4 regions of the Devosia yakushimensis genome follow, and region 3 is predicted to be linked to each of the others. Evidence: riboswitches for the same ligand, from Rfam matches in the RefSeq annotation. Region 3 holds a riboswitch; each other region holds the start of a gene.
What was found. Region 3 has a riboswitch for cobalamin ahead of QQL79_RS08165 (ribonucleoside-diphosphate reductase subunit alpha). Riboswitches for the same ligand answer to the same signal wherever they lie in the genome.
Positions count from the first base shown of each region.

Region 1: another riboswitch for cobalamin. It lies ahead of metE (5-methyltetrahydropteroyltriglutamate--homocysteine S-methyltransferase); the one in region 3 lies ahead of QQL79_RS08165 (ribonucleoside-diphosphate reductase subunit alpha).
Region 2: another riboswitch for cobalamin. It lies ahead of QQL79_RS00290 (LLM class flavin-dependent oxidoreductase); the one in region 3 lies ahead of QQL79_RS08165 (ribonucleoside-diphosphate reductase subunit alpha).
Region 4: another riboswitch for cobalamin. It lies ahead of QQL79_RS13875 (CbtB domain-containing protein); the one in region 3 lies ahead of QQL79_RS08165 (ribonucleoside-diphosphate reductase subunit alpha).

Region 1 covers NZ_BSNG01000001.1:757,108-762,028, forward strand. The annotation lists gene metE (5-methyltetrahydropteroyltriglutamate--homocysteine S-methyltransferase) at 1-2,065, opposite strand, end outside; cobalamin riboswitch at 2,257-2,445, opposite strand; gene QQL79_RS03600 (hypothetical protein) at 2,499-2,627, opposite strand; gene QQL79_RS03605 (GNAT family N-acetyltransferase) at 2,627-3,634, opposite strand; gene QQL79_RS03610 (hypothetical protein) at 3,647-3,805, opposite strand; tRNA gene QQL79_RS03615 (tRNA-Ile) at 3,935-4,010, opposite strand; gene QQL79_RS03620 (LacI family DNA-binding transcriptional regulator) at 4,043-4,921, opposite strand, start outside.
Region 2 covers NZ_BSNG01000001.1:64,536-69,456, reverse strand. The annotation lists gene QQL79_RS00300 (FecCD family ABC transporter permease) at 1-565, opposite strand, end outside; gene QQL79_RS00295 (ABC transporter substrate-binding protein) at 630-1,625, opposite strand; gene QQL79_RS00290 (LLM class flavin-dependent oxidoreductase) at 1,622-2,650, opposite strand; cobalamin riboswitch at 2,975-3,186, opposite strand; gene QQL79_RS00285 ((R)-mandelonitrile lyase) at 3,242-3,637, opposite strand; gene QQL79_RS00280 (DJ-1/PfpI family protein) at 3,749-4,876, opposite strand.
Region 3 covers NZ_BSNG01000001.1:1,667,617-1,672,537, reverse strand. The annotation lists gene ligD (DNA ligase D) at 1-1,923, opposite strand, end outside; cobalamin riboswitch at 2,028-2,182, shown strand; gene QQL79_RS08165 (ribonucleoside-diphosphate reductase subunit alpha) at 2,291-4,921, shown strand, end outside.
Region 4 covers NZ_BSNG01000001.1:2,861,805-2,866,725, forward strand. The annotation lists gene cobW (cobalamin biosynthesis protein CobW) at 13-1,071, opposite strand; gene QQL79_RS13870 (CbtA family protein) at 1,068-1,805, opposite strand; gene QQL79_RS13875 (CbtB domain-containing protein) at 1,833-2,030, opposite strand; cobalamin riboswitch at 2,084-2,295, opposite strand; gene QQL79_RS13880 (DUF2164 domain-containing protein) at 2,442-2,696, shown strand; gene QQL79_RS13885 (DMT family protein) at 2,774-3,130, shown strand; gene znuA (zinc ABC transporter substrate-binding protein ZnuA) at 3,268-4,215, opposite strand; gene QQL79_RS13895 (ATP-binding cassette domain-containing protein) at 4,477-4,921, shown strand, end outside.

The DNA of each region.
Region 1 (4,921 bases), 910 kb from region 3:
AGACGCCCGGACCGATTTCATTGGGGTAGCGGAAGTCGAGGAAGGCGCGGAGCAGTTCCATGTCCGAGCGGGAGGTTTCGATGGAGATGACATCGGCATCCATTTCGGCAATGGCGGGCATGATGTCGTTGAACTCGGCATAGCACATATGGGTGTGGATCTGGGTCTGGTCGGCGACGCCGGAGGCGGTGATGCGGAAGCAATCGACCGCCCAGCGGAGATAGGCTTCCCAATCGCGCCGACGCAGGGGCAGGCCCTCTCGCAGGGCCGGCTCGTCGATCTGGATCATGCCGATGCCTGCCGCTTCCAGATCGAGCACTTCGTCGCGGATGGCGAGTGCGATCTGGCGGCAGGTCTCCGCGCGAGGCTGGTCGACGCGGACAAAACTCCATTGCAGGATGGTCACCGGGCCGGTGAGCATGCCCTTCATGGGGCGGTCGGTGAGCGAGGCGGCATAGGCCGACCAACGCACGGTCATCGGGGCAGGGCGGGACACATCGCCATAGATCACCGGCGGTTTGACGAAGCGCGAGCCATAGGACTGGACCCAGCCATTTCTGGTGAAGGCGAAGCCATCGAGCTGCTCGCCGAAATACTCGACCATATCATTTCGCTCGAACTCGCCATGGACCAGCACATCGAGGCCGATGCGTTCCTGGATGCGGATGGCCTTTTCGGTTTCGGCTTCGAGGAAGGTCTCGTAATCGGCCTCGGCAATGCGGGCTTTTTTGAAGGCGGCACGCTGCTCGCGGATGGCGGCGGTTTGCGGGAAGGAGCCGATCGTGGTGGTGGGGAAGGCCGGCAGGTTGAAACGCTGGCGCTGGGCCGTTCGCCTGGTGGGGAAGGCGTTGCCGCGGTTCAGGTCAATAGAGGTTCGGGTACGGGCCTTGACCTCGGGCTGATGGATGCGGGGCGATTGACGATGCGAGCGGATGGCGGCGGCGCTTGCGTCGAAGGCATCGCGGGCTGCGCCGCGGCCTCGCTGGATGCCCAATGTCAGCGCTGCAATTTCGGACAGCTTCTGGCGGGCGAAGGCCAGCCAGGAGCGCAATTCGTCGTCCAGCTCGGTTTCGCCATCGAGATCGACCGGGCTGTGCAGCAGCGAGCAGGAGGGGGCGATGACGAGGCGGTCGGGGCCGACGCTGTCCCAGGCCCTGGTGGCCAGGGCCAATTGGCGGTCGAGATCGGCCCGCCAGATATTGCGGCCATCGATGAGGCCGATGGAGAGCACTTTGTCGGCCGGGAGGACCTTCAGCAGCGGAACGAGCTGTTCGGGTGCCCGGACGAGGTCGACATGGAGGCCAGCGACCGGCAAGTCGACGGCCAGCGCGGTATTGTCGAGCAGGGCGCCGAAATAGGTGGTCAGCATGATGCTGGGTGCCGATGCGTGGAGCGCGTGATAGGCCTGCCGCAGGGCGGCACGCTGGGCCTCGGTGAGGTCGAGCGCCAGGATCGGCTCATCGATCTGGACCCAGCCGGCCCCTTCCGCCTTGAGGGCGGCGAGGAGTTCGGCATAGACCGGCAGGACCGCATCGAGCAGGGTCAAGGGATCGAACCCGTCCTGCTTGGCCTTGCCGAGGCTCAGCCAGGTTACGGGGCCCACCAGAACCGGCCGCGTGTCGATGCCGAGCGCCTTGGCCTCGCGATATTCGTCCAGAACCTTGCTGGTCGAGAGGCGGAAATTCTGGCCCTCATGCAGTTCGGGGACGATGTAGTGGTAATTGGTGTCGAACCACTTGGTCATCTCCATGGCCGGGGCATCGGCCGTGCCGCGTGCCATGGCAAAATAGCGAGCCAATGGGTCTTCGATCCCGGCAAAGCGCGGGGGAATTGCCCCGAGCATGGCGGTGGTATCAAGCACGTGATCGTAGAAGGAGAAGTCGTTGGAGGGGATGATGTCGATCCCGGCCTGCTGCTGGAGCTGCCAGTGGCGGGCGCGGAGTTCTGTGCCGGTGGCGAGGAGCGCGGCGGCCGTTGTCTCGCCTTTCCAATAGGCTTCGAGCGCCTTTTTGAGTTCGCGGTGGGCGCCGATGCGGGGGAAGCCGAGATTGGCTGATTTGGTCATAATGATACCGATGCAAGCGTGATGGCCCACCGGCCGCGTGTGGCGGCCATGGTCGGGCGGTTACGAAATCAGGGACGTAGCGTTGCGAGCGTCAGGAGCGACGCATTCGGAACCCTAACTGGCTTGCGGTGGTGGTCGTCTGGCTAGGCGTCATGGCAATTCCTCGACCGGTCCGCCCGACCGGCATGTTGCGAGCATTCAATCCCAAGGTAGGTCTCCTGGCTCGCGGGTCTTGCCGGATGTTCGCCTTCCCAGCCCTGGGCCAGTGGCATTCTGAACATCCGTCACCGCCTACAGTTGCGGGGGCAGCTCCGGACTTGGCGAGGCCGCACCGGATTCCCTGTTATCCCCTTGCGGAGACCATGGGCAGCATAAACATGCCGCCCTCTGCGCGTGCTGTCAACAAGGATATAAAGAAATCTTTATATGATGGTCAGCCGCCTTGCAGCAGCGTGATGACGATAGCGGCCACGATGGCGGGCACGCAGACGATGGCCATGGTCATGAGCGCGCCACGATCCTGGGCGCGCTCGGCGGGAGAAGGGTGCGACTTCCTTGTCATCACAGCACCTTGGCCAGGATAAATCCCTTGCCGCGGCTGGAGGTCTGGATGGCCACGCGCATTTCGCTGGCGGTCACGGCCTCGATTGGGTTTGCCGGCGCCGAGACATTGGCGATACGGAAGAGATAGCCATCAAAGCCATTGACCAGATACCAGCAGGGTGCATCGGCGTTCAGCCGCGGAAACTGCAGATACAGCACGGCCAGATGCCCGCGCGAGAGACGGCCCACCAGCCGCTCCGGATTGAGGGGGCCATCGTCGGTCACAATGCGCTCGGCATAGTCGGGGACCAGCCGCTCGGGCATGTCCATTGGTGCATCGAGATGGACGAAATAGCCGCGCCGCACGGCGGCCAGCACCATATTGGCCAGCTCGTCGCCGCCCTCGCCGATTTCGAAGGCAAGCACTTTCTCGGCGCGATGCGTCATGAGCAAGCTGCGATCAAGGGCGCCCATCGCCGTCAGCAAGGCCACTGCCGGCGCCATGGCCGCGCTGACCGGAGGATGCTCGGGCAGGGGGATGTCGCAATAGGAGAGGGCGCGATGATCGTTCCAGAGACTGATGCTGAGCCCGGTCTTGTGCATGTTGGTGGCAAAGCCGGCGGTCGCAAACAGATGTTCGGCCACCGAGCCGCTGTCGGGCGTATCGGTCTGTAGCGTTGCGGCGCCTTCGGCGCGGGCATTGTCGATGGTCGTTTCCAGCAGCAGCCGGCCGATGCCGCGGCCGCGTGCCGCCGGGGTCACGGCAAGCCAGCTGAGGCGGGCGAGAGCGGCGCTTGGATGGTGTCGCATGATGCAGGCACCGACGAGGATCTGGCATTCCACCGCCACCAATACGCGGAGATTGGCGGTGTCCAGCACCTGTTGCCATTGGTCGGGGTTCTCGACGGCAAAGTCCCCGCCGCGCGCCGAACCCGAAAGGGCGGAAAGGGCTTCTGCGTCGGCGCGGTTAGCCCAGCGCAGGCGGGCGAAGGTGTCATATGGCTTGAGAGAATGGGCCTGGGACATGGCTGCGTTTCCTCAGGCCAAAATAAGCGAGATGAACAAAATGGCGTAGGCGGCGGCAACCAGAACGGCCAGGCCAGCCAGTATCCAGGCCGCGCGCCCGGACATGGCGTGTGACCGTTCGCTGCTCATATGGGCGCGATAGAGTTCTGGATACCAGGGATAGCGAGACATGACGGACTCCATAGTTTGGAGCCGGCAGCATGGGCCAGGGCCGCATAAGCGCTCGATAGGGATTGTGCCGCGCCGGTATAAGGCCCGCATAAGTTTGGCGGGTATCAACGGTGGCGTCGGCGAGGGAAATGGTGGGCCCACCAGGACTCGAACCTGGAACCAGACCGTTATGAGCGGTCGGCTCTAACCATTGAGCTATAGGCCCTTGGCAGCCTCATAGCAGGGTCGGGGCTCGTGTCAAAGGGGGAGGGCATTGTCGCTGTCGCCTTCCACCAGTTCCATGGGCACGACCTTGCGGACGACGCCCAGCGGATACTGGGCAGCATAGGCGGGCATGGTGGCGAGCAGGGCCTCGGCCAGGGCGATGCCGAGATCGCGCAGCGACAGCGAGAAGCAGGTGAGCTTGGGCATGAGGTAGTGGGCGTGGGTGCTGTCGCGGCCGATAATGGCGATGTCCCGCCCGGGTGCCAGGCCCGCTTCGTGCAGGCCGCCATAAAGGCCAACGGAAAGCTTCTCGTTGATCAGCACAAAGCCGGTGGGGCGCTTGTCCTGCGGCATGGCAGCGATGGCGCGGGCAATCTGGTGGCCGCCGCGCTCATTGGGATAAGTGCGGAAGACCAGATCGGGATCGTAGGCGATGCCGTGGCGCTCAAGCGTCTTGCGGTAGCTGTCGACGAAGACGAAGCCCAGATTGGTATCGTCGATCGGGGCAAAGACGCCGATGCGGCGATGGCCTTTTTCGATGAGACGGGTCGCGCCGGCTTCGGCCATGCCTTCGAAATCCAGATCGAGCCAGGGATGGCCGGCATCGGTGAGGCTGCGGCCCAGGGCGATGAAGGGGATGCCCTGTTCGGCCAGGTAGTCGATGCGGTGATCGTGGCGCTTGGTGGCCGAGATGATGAGGGCATCGGCAAAGCCGCGGGCGACGACGCGCTGCAGATAGGCATCGGGGTCTTCCTCCGACGAGCAGAGCAGGGCGACGAGGTCGAGCTGGTGGCGGGCGAAGACGGTCTGCACGCCATCGAAGACGCTCATGAAGAAGACGTCGCCTTCCCCTGTTATCTCCGAGCCGGTCTGCATCATGAAGCCGACAACGCCTGTGGAGCCCTTGCGCAG
Region 2 (4,921 bases), 1.6 Mb from region 3:
TCATGGCGATGCCGGCCAGCACCAGCCGCGTCGGGGTCATCTGCCCACCGCTGCGCGCCACCCAGAAGACGATGATGAGCGTCGCCAGCGCCCCGGCAAAGGCCGAAAAATAAAGGGTGAAGGCGCCAAGGCTGATGAGGCCCCAGCGCATGACGATCACCGCCCCGGTGGCCGCGCCCGAGGACACGCCCAGAATGCTGGGACCGGCCAGGGGATTGCGGACAATGGCCTGGATGGTCATGCCGGTTGCCGCCAGGGTCGCCCCCACCACGGCGGCGAGGATCACGCGCGGCACCCGTGTTTCGATGATGATGGTTTCATAGACGCCGCGCCAGGTGGCGGGAACAATCTCGGTGCCCGCCACGGCATTGACGATGACGCCGAGCGCGGTCTGAGCCGGCACCTGGACCGAACCAAGCATCAAGCCGGCCAGCATAAGCACGAGCAACAGACATGCCAGCAGCACCATGGCAAGGCCATAGGACAGCAGCGAGCGCCGCTCCTCCGGGACAGAGGGAGCGGGCACGACCGCGCCCTCATGCTCGGCCCGGGTGGAGCGCAGCACGCCCAGCAACCTGCTCTGGTTTGGGCTTGCGACCATGTCTGAGCGGTGGTGCATCATGGTTCGCCTATTGGCCAAAGGCTTCCGGGTGGAAGGCCCGGGCCATGCTTTCGACGGCATCCACCGTGCTGGGACCGGGCTGGCCCTGCACCGAATTGACCAGGATAAAGCGGTCATTGAGCACAGCCGGCACATTGGCAATGGCGGGCGTGGCCTTGAGAATATCGATGCGGGCCTGCCCCAGTTCCTTGTCGGGATCGGCGACCGCCTGGCCCCCGGCCGTACCGGAATAGAAGACCACGATATATTCGGGCTCGCGCTCGGCCACCTGTTCCCAGCTCACCGCGCCATAGCGATTGGCCACATCGGCAAAGATATTCTCGCCACCCGCCGCGGCCACGGCCTGTGACAGCAGCGTATTGCCCAGCACGGCATTGGGCGCGCTGTCTCCGCCATTATAGATAAAGACCGGAATGGACGGGGCATCGCCCAAGGCGATCCGGACCGCATCGAGACGGACAGAGAGAGCGTCGATCAGCACCTCGCCCCGGTCAGCCACGCCGAAAATGCCGGCCACGGAGCGGATTTCGTCAAACAGCTGCGGGAAGCCGAAGGCGCCCAGATTGCAGCCCTCCACATTGAGCCGCGTCTTCATGCCCAGATCGTGCAATTGGTCGCGGGTATGGCGGGATTCGCTGAAGCCATCGGGATAGCCGGCATAGACGAAATCGGCCTCGGCATCGATCAGCTGCTCGGTGGTGGCGACCAGCGGGGAGAGGATCGGAATACCAGCATAGGCCTGGGCATAGGCGGGACTGATGGTGAGATTGGCCATGTAGGACGTGCCGGCCATCTGCTCTTCGAGGCCAAGGGCCAGCATCAATTCGGTGGCATTGTTGGAAAGCGTCACCGCGCGCTGCGGCGCCGCGTCATAGACCGTAGAGACCCCGCAATTGTCATCGGTCAGCGGATAGAGCCCATCCTGGGCCAGGACAGGCATTGCCAGCGCCAGCGCGGCGACACCGGACAAAAAGATGGAGCGGGAAAAACCATGCAGAGTCATGAAACGGCCTCGGGTTGGAATGAAATCTCGGGAAGGGCTTGCAGCGCGGGCAGAACCTCGCGGCCGAACAGGCTCGCCATGGCCTCGGCCTCGTCGTCGGCAATCTCGCCATTGCAATTGAAGATCAGCCTGATGCTGTCGATGCCGGTGGCCTGCCGCAGGGCGGTGAGTTGCTCGAAGCAATCCTGGGGACTGCCTGAGATCATCTGCTGGTTGAGAAAGGCGTCGCGATCAATGGGCCTGATGGTCTCGAGCGGCCGGTTCTGCGCCTTGGCATAGCGAAGGCGGCGGTCATAGAGCCGGGGCAGCAGGCCATCGACGGCCTCCAGCGCAGCGGCTCTATCCGCCGCAATGGTGACATAGCGCGAAATCGAGAAATCGGCGGGATAGCGGCCGGAAACATTGCCCGTGAGGGCATCATAAACGCCCAATTGCCGGACTTCGGAGGGCTCAAGGCTCAAGAGCAAGGGCAGGCCATGGGTGACGCAGAGCGCCATGGTTTCCGGCGTCGAGCCCGCCACATAGACCGGTATCCGCTCGCCCGGCGCCAGCAGCGGTCCCACCGCATGATCCGAGGCGGGCCAGATGCCATCGGCCGGCGCCAGCGTGGCGCCATGCCAGGCTGCCTGCATCAGCGCGAAGGATTGCTCGAACAATGCGCGCGAATGCGCCGGCTCAATGCCCAGTGCCTGCAAGGTGGTGGGAAACGTGCCCCGCCCGATGCCGAAATCGAACCGGCCGCCGCTCTGGAAATGGAGCTGCGCCACCTGCTCGGCGAGCAGGAAGGGATGATAGAGCGGCAGGACCACGATGGAGGTGCCGACCCGCAGGCGTTCGGTGCGCGCAAAAATGCTCGCGGCCAGCAGGAGCGTCGAGGGATAGGGATCGGGCGGCTGCTGGAAGTGGAACTCGTTGAACCAGATACCATCATAGCCCAATCGGTCCATGCGCGCGCAAAAGCCCAGCACGGCCTGATGATCAAGCGCCTTGGCGCCGCGGGTGAACCCGGCAATATCCACTCTCATGGTTGGGTGGAGGCCGGTGTGGCCAAAGCGTTTGCTCTGGGGGTGTTTAGATGCGCGGTGTCATCCCGGCGAAGGCCGGGATCCATGCTGCGGACCATCCACCTGCCCCGGTGGTCGGGGATAGATGCGGACATGGATTCCGGCCTTCGCCGGGATGACACCGTGGGTGATGTCAGGTCCAGCACCCCTAGCGGCGCAAAATATTGAGTAAAATCAGGATGCATCGAGCCTTTGATCCTCATGCGAGGATGCAAAGACCTGTACTCCCGCCCGGTATTGTGGCGTGTTCATTCCCTGCCCCCTGCCGGGACACCTCGCCCAGCTTCATGGTCTTGCGCTTGGGCAGGTCTCCTGGCTCGCGGCTCGGATGTCTTTCGCTGCCTTCCCGGATCGGTTCGATCCAGTGGCGTGTCTGCGAAAGGCTTGCCGCTTACAGTTGCGAGGGCAGCCACGGTATTGGCCCCTGATGGGTAATCCGCACCGTGTTCCCTTTTAATCCGCGCATCATTGGCGGAACCAAAGCTGTCCTCTCAATGGCACGGCGACGAGGCGAGGGCAAGGGCGCCAAGGGGCCGGGCGGCGCAAGAGGCTTCAGTTTCCCCGATAGTCCTCGTCGGCGACCTGTTCCAGCCATTCCACCACCTTGCCATCGAGCGCTTCCTGGATGGCGATATGGCTCATGCCGGTTGTGGCGCGGGCGCCATGCCAGTGCTTTTCGCCGGGCTCGAACCAGACGACATCGCCCGGCGTAATGTCCTCGACCGGTCCGCCCTCGCGCTGCACCCAGCCCGCGCCGGCGGTGACGATCAGCGTCTGCCCGAGCGGATGGGTATGCCATGCCGTTCGCGCGCCGGGCTCGAAGGTGACCGAGGCGCCCTGGGTGCGGCCTGGCTCGGTTTGGAAGAGCGGATCGATGCGCACGGCTCCGGTAAACCAATCGGCCGGTCCTTTATTGGATGGCGTCGCGCCCGCGCGGGTAATCTTCATGACCAGGCTCCTTGGCGGCTCTCCGCCGCTGACAAAGACCTGTTATAGCGCCCGCCCGGCCCGGAGATTAGCCGCCATTTTTCGCATGCGCTTATGGACCAGGCGCATCAATCAAAGTGCCTTGGCCGGATATTCGAGCTGCATGGCCACCACATTGGCCGTGGGCCCGCCATAGCGGCCGGCGATTTCGGCCAATGTCGCATCGAGCGCTGCGGCGGGTTTGGTGAGGCCCGGTGGGGCGATGGCGGCGCCCGCCGCCCCGATGCGGTCGGGCAGGATGCGGATGCCGTCGCGGTCGGCGATTGGCTCGGCATCCGGGGCACTGGTCAGGGCGCGGGAGCGATAGGTGCGCGACCAGGCATCGGCGACCAGCGCCAGCGACACGGCATCGAAATCGGGCGTCAGCGCCAGATCGATCTCCTCGCGCTGCCAGAAGGCCAGCACATTGCCCATGACGGCGGTAACGAAGGGCCGGGTGAGGCGGAAAGCGCTGCTGTCATGGCTGGCGTCCCATTGGCCCACCCCGATTTCATCCGCCACTTGCTCAGCCCTGGCGCGGCCGGCGATCGCCTCGATCAGGGTGAGCGCCATGGGGATGGAAGCGCTGATGCCGGTGGTGCTGGCAATGCGGCCATCGACCACAAAGCGCCGGTCGGCGACGTAATGGATGCCCGGATGCTCGCCCAGCAGCTCCTTGAGGTAGAACCAGTGCGTCGTGCCGCGCCGGCCCTCGAGTAGTCCGGCAGCGGCGGCCACCTTGGCGCCGGCACAGACGCTGATGATCGTACTGCCCTTATCCGCCTGCTCGCGCAGCCAGGCCATGACGGCCGGATCATCATCCCGGCTCATGGCCGGCACGATGACATAATCGGCCCCCTGCGGATGGGCGGCGTCGAAAGCGGCAATGGTGGCGTCGGGCAGGACGCTGAGCGCCGGATAAAGGCTGACCGGCCCCTCCTCGGTGGCCAGGAGCTGCACATCGGCAATATCGGCGCGGCGCAATATGCCGGCAGGCATCAGGTAATCGGTGGTCTCGGTCGCGTCGTTGAGGCCGATAATGGCGATGACCGGCCGCTCGTTGCGGGGCGCCAGGGCCTGGAGTGTCGCGGCGGTTTCGGTAGCGGGCACCGGCATGGGAGCGGCCGTCGAGCCGGGCGGCAGATTGCCCACCCAGATGCCGAACCCGCCAAGCCCCAGGGCCAGCGCGATTATGACGACGGTGATGACAACGCGTTTCATGCTCCATCCTCCCGATGCGATGGCCGTTGACGCAACAATAATCCT
Region 3 (4,921 bases):
GTCCAGATGGCGTTCATGGGTGCCCCAGACGTGGAATTCGACCACACCGAACTGCGCCAGCGCCAGATAGCCCTTGGCGTCCTCGACCGAGATATAGGTTCGCGTCTCGTCATCCGAATTCTTGGTCTCGAACACCTTTATGGTCGGGGGCATGCCGGTAAAGGCGTGGCGCTGGAAGAAGCAATCCTTGGTGCTGCCGCTGGGGCAGCGGAACAGCGACACCGGCCGGTTGAACAGGTGGGGCAGCATGTAGTCGCCCACGGCGGCGTAATAGACTGCGATATCAAGCTTGGTCGGGCCGGATTTGCCGAATAGCCGCCGCGTCGGGTTGGTCACCCAGATGCCGGCTAGGTCGGCATCCGAGATAATGCGCTTGCGGGGCTGGGTTGCCGGCGTTGTCAGCTCCACCTCGCGCAGTCCCTTGAACACCGAATGGCGCAGCAGGCCATCGGTGGTCATCGTGGCATATTGAATGCGTGCCGTGAGGGTAGGGCGCACGGGCAGCACATCGGGTGGCGCGCCATCCAGCTTGTCGGCAATGCGCATGGGCGCGAGCCGCTTGAGCAGCGCACGCATGGTGCTCGCGTCAAACCCCGTGCCGACCTTGCCGCGATAATGCAATTCGCCATCGACCCATTCGGCCAGGCCCAGAGCGCCAATGCCGCCTGCATCTTCGGAATCGGTGTAGCCGGCGATGACGAAATCGCCCGTCTTGAGCGCCTTGACCTTGAGCCACCCCGGGGAACGGCCCCCTTGATAGGTGCCCTTGGCGCGCTTGGCGACGATACCCTCAAGACCCTTCTCCGATGCCAGGCCGTAAAGCGGGCCGGCATCGCCCTCCATATGATCGCTGTAATGCAGGGCAGAGCGAGCATTGATATGCCCCGCCAGGAGCTGCGCCAGTAGCGTCTTGCGCTTGGTGAGTTCGACGCCGCGCAGGTCCCAACCGTCGAGATAGAGCAGGTCGAAGGCATAAAAGACCAGCTTGTGGCTGGCCCCTTCGGCAAGCGCATCCTGCAGCTTGCCGAAGCGGCTGATCCCATCGTCATCCAGCACGACGATTTCGCCGTCGATAACCGCCTGTTTGCAATCGAGCGCCGCAAAGGCCTCGGGCAGGTCGCCATAGCGGCGGGTCCAATCAAGGCCACCGCGGGTGATCAGCCGTGTCTTGCCGGCCTCGATGAACGCCAATGTCCGGTAGCCGTCGAACTTGATCTCATGCAGCCAGCCGCTGGCATCCTTCGGCGGTGCCTCGGCGGCCGTGGCCAATTGCAGGTCGACCTTGTCGGGCATCGGCCCCTTGATCGCCCCGGCTGCCTTGCCCGGCATGATTTTGACCCGTTTAACGGGGGCAGGGGGCGCAACCAGCTCCTCGATGCGCCGGCCGCTTTTGACGCTTTCCGGTCGTTCCTTGAGAATATCGACCTCGGTATCCATTGCCGGGTCGCGTTCCTTGAACAGCAGCCAATTGTCCCGGCCCTTGTCCTCGGGCTTGCCCTTGAGCCGGGTCAGCATCCAGCCGCCATTGAGCTTCTCCCCAGCCAGGCGAAACTTGAAACTACCCTTTTCCAGATCGGCATGCGGATCGCCCATCGGCGCCCAGACACCCCAATCCCAGACGATCATGGGCCCGCCGCCATATTCACCCTCGGGGATCACGCCCTCGAAATCGAAATAGTCGAGCGGATGGTCTTCCGTCGCCGCTGCCAGCCGCTTGTCGGCCGGGTTCAGCGACGGGCCCTTGGGCACCGCCCAGCTTTTGAGCACGCCATCGAGTTCGAGCCGCAGGTCGTAATGGTCGGAGGACGCCGAATGCTTGTGCACGACAAATCGATTGCCGGTCTCGTTGCCCGCGCCGACCGGCTCTGTGGTCTTGGAGAAATCGCGTTTCCGGCGGTAGGTCTGGAGTTTTTCGCTGGCCATGCCGAAAAGCTACACGGGAGCAGCCCAAATGCCAGCCCAATGTTAACAGTCTGCTAGCATTAGCTCGCCAAACAAGCCCTTGACGTGAATCACGATGAGGAACACAACATATGGTGTGTCGTGGTCACGCGGGTCGCAAGGACGTGTGATAATAGGGAAGCCGGTGCGGGCCTTGGGCCCCAGTCCGGCGCTGCCCCCGCAACTGTGAAAGCGTGCCCTGGCACGCCAGCCAGATACCTGCCGCGACAGGTTAGAACGTCCACGGGCGGGGTGTCCCGGTTGGTCGCCAGCGGAGCTTTGCCGGCACATCCGGAACCCGCGCGCGCCCATTCGCCCCCGCCATCCAGCTAAGGACTATGGGGGTCCAATGTCACAGACTGAAACGCTTCTCCGCTCCGAAACCCTTGCGCCACCGGCCTTTTCTGCGCCCGGTCACGCCACCGCCGAGCCGGGCTATTCGCTCATCAAACGTAATGGCGGCACCGTGCCGTTCGATCAATCCAAGATCGCCGTGGCGCTGACCAGGGCCTTCCTCGCTGTCGAAGGCAACAAGGCGGCCGCCTCGCGCCGCGTACATGAAATCGTCGAAGGCCTCACCGCCGAAGTCTTCGCCGCCCTGACCCGCCGCGCCAAGGACGGCCGCGTCTTCCACATCGAAGACGTGCAGGACCAGGTGGAACTGGCCCTGATGCGCGGCGAACACCAGAAGGTGGCCCGAGCCTATGTGCTTTATCGCGAAGAGCATGCCCGGGCCCGCGGCGCGGCAAAGGTGCCTGAAACGGTAACCGCCGTGTTGCGGATGAAGTTGACAGATGGTGCTCTTGTCCCGTTGGACGAGGCACGGCTGGCGACGGTGATCGCCGAGGCTTGCGATGGCCTGGAAGGGACTGCGTCAGCAACGATTCTGGAAGAAACCCGCCGCAATCTCTACGACGGCATTTCCCTCGACGAGCTGGCGCTGGCGCCGATCCTGGCTGCCCGCACGCTGGTCGAAACCGAACCGAACTATGCCTATGTCTCGGCCCGCCTGCTGCTCGATAAGCTGCGGCGCGAGGCCCTGAGCTACGTGTCGGGGCGGCCCGAACAGGCAACGCAGGCCGATATGGCGACGCGTTATGCCGACTATTTCCCGGACTATCTGAGCACGGGCATTGCCGCCGAGCTGATCGACCCCGAACTACAGCGCTTCGATATCAAGCGCATCGCCGCCGCGATCAAGCCGGAGCGGGATACCCAGTTCCAGTATCTGGGGCTACAGACGCTGTACGACCGCTACTTTTTGCACGTCCAGCGCAATGTGTTCGAGCTGCCGCAGGCCTTTTTCATGCGGGTCGCCATGGGGCTGGCGGTGCGCGAGATCGACCGCGAGGCGCGGGCTATCGAGTTTTACGACCTGCTGTCGAGCTTCGACTTCATGGCCTCGACGCCGACCCTGTTCAATTCGGGCACGCTGCGGCCGCAGCTATCGTCCTGCTTCCTGACCACCGTCGCCGACGACCTCGACGGCATCTTCAAGGCGGTGAAGGACAATGCACTGCTCGCCAAATATTCTGGCGGGTTGGGCAATGACTGGACGCCCGTGCGGGGCTTGGGCGCTCACATCAAGGGCACCAATGGCGAGAGTCAGGGCGTCGTGCCCTTCCTCAAGGTCGCCAATGACACCGCTATTGCCGTCAATCAGGGCGGCAAGCGCAAGGGCGCAGTCTGCGCGTATCTTGAAACCTGGCATGTCGACATCGAGGAATTCCTCGACCTGCGCAAGAATACCGGCGACGACCGCCGCCGCACGCATGACATGAACACGGCCAATTGGGTGCCGGATCTGTTCATGGAGCGCGTCGAGGCAGGCGGCGACTGGACACTGTTCTCGCCCGATGAGGCGCCGGACCTGCACGACCTTTATGGCCCGGCTTTCAAGACGGCCTATGAGGCTTATGAAGCCAAGGCAGCCGCGGGTGGGCTCAAGGTGCATCGTACGGTCAAGGCGCTCGATCTGTGGCGCAAGATGCTGACCATGCTGTTCGAGACGGGGCATCCCTGGATCACCTTCAAGGACCCCTGCAATATCCGCTCGCCGCAACAGCATGTCGGCGTGGTGCATTCGTCCAATCTCTGCACCGAAATCACGCTCAATACGAACAAGGACGAGGTTGCGGTTTGCAATCTCGGCTCGATCAACCTGCTTGCTCATATCGGGCCGAATGAGCTCGATCTGGTGCGGCTCAAGCGCACAGTCGATGTCGCCATGCGCATGCTGGACAATGTGGTGGATATCAACTTCTACACCATCCCCGAGGCGCGGAAATCCAATCTGCGGCATCGTCCGGTAGGGCTGGGGCTGATGGGCTTTGCCGATGCACTGCAGGCCCAGGGCATTGCCTATGCCTCGGATGCGGCCGTCGATTTTGCCGACATCTCTATGGAGGCCATCAGCTATTTCGCCATTTCGGCCTCGACCGATCTGGCCGAAGAGCGCGGCGCTTATGCGTCGTTCCAGGGCTCACTGTGGAGCCAGGGCGTATTGCCGATCGATAGCCAGGAATTGCTGGCCAAGACGCGCAGCGAGATCAATATCGACCGCAGCCAGCGGCTTGATTGGGAGACGCTGCGGGCTCGCGTCAAGACCGTGGGCATGCGCAATTCCAACACCATGGCCATCGCCCCAACGGCAACAATTTCCAACATTTGCGGCGTCAGCCAGTCGATCGAGCCGGGCTATCAGAACCTCTATGTGAAATCGAACATGTCTGGCGATTTCACCGTGGTGAATGCGCAGCTTGTTCGCGATCTCAAGGCGCGGGGCCTGTGGGACGAGGTGATGATCTCGGACCTCAAATATTTCGACGGTTCGGTGGGGCAGATCGACCGGGTGCCGGACGATCTCAAGGCGATCTATGCGACGGCCTTCGAAATGGATGCGCGCTGGCTGATCGATGCCGCCTCGCGCCGGCAGAAGTGGATCGACCAGTCGCAATCGCTGAACCTCTATCTCGCGAAC
Region 4 (4,921 bases), 1.2 Mb from region 3:
GTGCGAACCTTATCAGGCCGCGGCGGCCATGGCGCGCTCAAGGCTTTTGGTGATCGCGGCGTGGTCGAGGGGGCTTTCGCCGATGACGACGAGGGCGGTCTCGCGGGCTTCACCATCTTTCCAGGGGCGGTCGAAATAGGCGGTGACGCGAGGACCGACTGCCTGGATGGCGAGGCGCGCGGCAGCGCCCGGAACGGCGGCAAAGCCCTTGAGGCGGAGCACGTCATGCTCGCGGATGGTGGCCTCAATGGTGGCAAGCAGCTCATCCTTGCCGGTGATGGCGGGCAGGCGCAACGAGAAGCTGTCGAAATCGTCATGCTCGTGGGTCTCGCCACCATGCTCCAGCTCGTGATGGCTGGGGCGATTGGCGATATCGGCTTCCGAACCGAGGCCAAGGCCGAGCAGGGCCGCGATATCGACATGGCCGTTATGGGCGCGGATGAGGCCCGTGCCGGGGCGCATTTCGGCACGCAGATTGGCTTCGACATTGGCAAGCGTCGCGGCATCGACCAGGTCGGTCTTGTTGATGACGACCATGTCGGCGGCCGAAAGCTGATCTTCGAAAAGCTCGCCCAGGGGCGTTTCGTGATCGAGCATTTCATCGGCTTCGCGCAGGCGATTAATGGCCGCTTCATCGGCGGCGAAGCGGCCTTCGGCGAGAGCGGCGGCATCGGCCACGGTGACCACGCCATCGACGGTGACCTGGGCCTTGATCTCGGGCCAGTTGAAAGCGCGGATCAGGGGCTGGGGCAAAGCCAGGCCGGAGGTTTCGATGATGATGTGATCGAACTTTTCCGGGCGCGCCAGCAGCGCCTGCATGGTGGGGATGAATTCATCGGCCACGGTGCAGCAGATGCAGCCATTGGAGAGTTCGACCATATCTTCTTCGCGGCAGGTTTCGTCGCCGCAGCCGGCCAGGATGTCCTTGTCGACGCCCAGATCGCCAAATTCATTGATGATCAGCGCGATGCGTTTGCCCTTGGGCGCATGGGCCAGCAGGTGCCGGACAAGCGTGGTTTTACCGGCGCCGAGAAAGCCAGTGATGACGGTGGTGGGGATCTTTTCGGTCATGCGGTGGCTCCCAAAGGGGTGGTGGCGGAACGGGCGGCGAAGAGGTCGTTGAGGCGGCCGAAAATGGCGCCGAGCAGCGCCCAGAACACCGCCGAGGTGCCTAGCGTGACGGCGGCAAATTCGGTAGCGAGATGGGCAGGAACGGCACTGGGCTCATCGGGAGCGACGGGTGCGCCGATAATGTGGGGAATAACGATCAGCGCCACGGCCAGGGCAATGGCCCAGCTGGCGCGGGTCTTGGCGAGCAGCAGCAAGGCGCCGCCGGTGGCCAGGGCCGTGCCGGCCCACCAGAGCTGGCGCGGAAAAACCTCGGCGGCGGGCATGCCGGGCAGTTCGGGCGCCAGGCCATAGGCGGGGGCGAGCGAGAAGGCGATGAAGCCGGCAGCGCCCCAGAGCAGGCCATTGGCAAAGGTAATGGGGATATTGGCGAACATGGAAACCGCGCCGATGACCAGGGCAAACCCGGCAGCGGCGAGGACCGTGGCAAGGGTCGTATAGGCAGTGCGCTCGAAGCCGTCCTGCGGGGCCCATTCCTCGGGCTCGGCCTCGGTGGTGGCGGCGGCGTCATCGTGGCTGTGTTCGGCGGTGCCTTCGGCGTGGCTGTGGCCGCCTTCGCCCTCGAAGGTTTCGGCGTGGAGGATCAGCGGGGTGACGCGGAAATGCTGGATGGCGGCGGTCAATAGGCCAGCGGCCAGCGCTGCGAAAAGCGCAGCGGCGAACAGATTGCGGATCATTTTTCGGTTCTCTCTTTGACTACCACCTCAGTGGCAGGGGAAGCCCATGGCGTGGCGGGTGTCGTGGGCGCCATTGTGCAGGCGGTAATCGCCGGCAAAGCCGGTGCCCACCAGCAGGGTCAAGCCCAGCAGCAGCGCCAGGGCGCCAGCAACAAGCCGCTGGGACAGCGAGAGAGACGAGAGGCCGCTCGAAACGGCAGTATTGGTATTGGTCGTAGTATTCATGGCGGCACCCTCCGTGCGCGGAATAGATTGGGCTCTTCGCCCGGCTCATACTTGGACATTCCAAGGTGCCGGCAGGTCTCCTGGCTCGCAGTGATAGCCACTCCCCTCGCCTTCCCGGCTTTCGCCAGTGGCATGAGAGGGGAATGCACCGCTTACAGTTGCGGGGGCAGCCACGGTTTTGCGCCCTGATGGGTACGTCGCACCGTGTTCCCTTTTGATCCCCTTGCCACAACGGACGCGGGGAACCAACACGGGGACTGGTTTGCCACTAAATCGGGCCGACCGCAACGCGCTTGCTGGGAAATGGGCATCGGGGTCAAGGCGGGGATGGGCCGCCGGCGCCTAATTTGGCGGACAGCGCGGGGAGCGACTCGCGGTAGAGCTTTTGCCCAAGACATTTCGGAGGAAAAGATGAAGCCGATCAAATTCAGCCGCGAGGAAACCAAGGCCATCGTGGGCGAAATCCAGGATTATTTCCGCGAGGAGCTGGACCAGCAGATCGGCGCCATTCCGGCTGAGATGCTGATGATGTTCTTCGTCGACAAGATGGGCGCCTATTTCTACAACCGCGGGCTTTATGATGCGCAGGGCCTGATCCGGGAGCGGATCGATAGCCTGACCGACGATATTTTCGGGCTGGAGCAGCCGACCAAGCATTTGCGGTAGAGGCACGACCTCCAGAGGGTTCAAACGTGCTGTGGCGGTGATAGAAGTGCGGGCTGTTCTGTTTTCAGGAGGAAGCCTTGGGCTTCAACTTTGCCACCCTTGCTCCGATCGGGCTGCTGCTGGCGTCCAATATCTTCATGACCTTTGCCTGGTATGGGCATTTGAAATGGCCGACATCGGCGCTGTGGATGGCGGTGATGATCAGCTGGGGGATCGCGTTTTTCGAATATTGGCTGGCGGTGCCGGCCAATCGGATCGGGGAAGCGGTCTATAGCCCGTCCGAACTCAAGACCATTCAGGAAGTGATCTCGCTCTCGGTGTTCGCGGTGTTCACCGTATTCTATTTCGGCGAGAAGCTGACGCTGAACCATGGGATCGGGTTTGGAATGATCGCGCTGGGGGCGTTTTTTATTTTCAAGGGGCCGATCAAATAGGGTTCGGGCATCGGGGTACCCCCTCCTGGCCTCCCCCTGATAGGGGGAGGGATCTCTCCACTCTTGGGGTGGGAATCTAGTTCTAACCAAGGCGGTCCCTCCCCCTATCAGGGGGAGGTTAGGAGGGGGGTATCCCCCTATTTCAAGCAGTCGACCAGTGAGGTGGCAAGGCCGCGCAGCAGGGTTGGGTAGAGGTCCGCGCCTTCGGTCAGAGCGCCGCCTTCGGGGTCGAGGACGCCCGATTTTGCTGAACTGCCTTCAGTGATGGCCTTGATGATGGTGGGCTCGAAATTGGGCTCGGCAAAGACGCAGGTGGCGCCCAGTTCGGCGACCTTGGCCTTGAGTTCGCCGATGCGCGCGGCGCCGGGCATGACATCGGGCGTGACGGTGATGGAGCCGGCCAGGCTAAGCCCGAAACGGGCCTCGAAATACTGATAGGCATCGTGGAAGACGATGAAGGGCTTGTCGCGCACGGGGGCCAGATCGGCAGCGATCTCGGTTTCCAGGGCGTCGAGAGCGACGATTTCGGTGGCGGCATTGGCCTGGTAGGCGGCGGCGTTTTCGGGATCGGCCTTGGCGAGCGTGGCGGCGATCTCGGTGACCATCAGCTTGGCATTTTCCGGGTCGAGCCAGAAATGCATGTCACCGGCGTCATGTTCATGATCGTGATCGTGGCCTTCATGGTCATGGTCGTGATCTTCCCCCTCCCCTTCATGGGAATGGGGCTCGAAGGCGCCGCCTTCGCGCACCGGCAGGAGGGTAATGCCCGGCGCTTCGGCGAGCTCGACGATTTCGGCATTGGGGGCCAGGGTATCGAGGGCATCGGCCAGGAAGAGTTCCATGCCATGGCCGGTCCAGAAGACGATATCGGCAGATTCGAGCGCGCGGGCGTCAGAAGGGCGCAGGGCATAGGTATGGGGGGAAGCTGCACCCTTTACGATCAGCGTCGGCTCGCCAACGCCGGCCATGACCGCCGCGACCAGGGAATGCACCGGCTTGATCGAGGCCACGACATTGGGCGCCGCATAGGCGGTGGTGGTCAGAAACAGGGCGGACAGCAGGGCGAAGGGGGCGAGACGTTTCATTTGGAGGAAGACCTCTTGAACGGGAGAGACGAAGCAATATGTAATGTTATTACGCTTGTGGCGATGTTATGCTATAACGTAAAGAAGGGCGTCAAGGGGTGATTTTGGCGCTGTCTTCCGAACGCAGCACCCCCACCCAGCTGCCATTCGAGCATAGCTCTCATGGCCTTCTTACCTCCAATCGCTCCACTGGAGCGATTGGCCCTACGGGACGGCGCGAAGCCCCTCAAGCGGGAGGGGAGGAATGGAGCTGATAGATTTATGGATGCTTTGGCTGAGAAAGAAACGCTGGTGACCTTGCGGGGGGCCGGGGTCACCCGGGGGCATCGGAGCCTGGTGCGCGGGGTGGACCTGACGCTGCGGCGGGGCGAGATCGTGACGCTGATCGGGCCGAACGGTTCGGGGAAATCGACCACGGCCAAGATGGTGACCGGCGTCTACAGGCCGACCGAGGGCAGCGTGACGCGGCGGCCGGGCATTCGGATCGGCTATGTGCCGCAAAAGCTGAGCATTGACTGGACCATGCCGCTCAATGTGGAGCGGCTGATGACGCTGACGGGGCGGCACAGCGCAAGCGAGATCGATGCGGCGCTGGAGGCCGTGGGGGCGACAAGGCTGCGCAAGGCCGCTGTGCAGGAGCTATCGGGCGGGGAATTCCAGCGGGTGCTGTTTGCCCGCGCGATGATCCGCAAGCCAGACCTGTTGG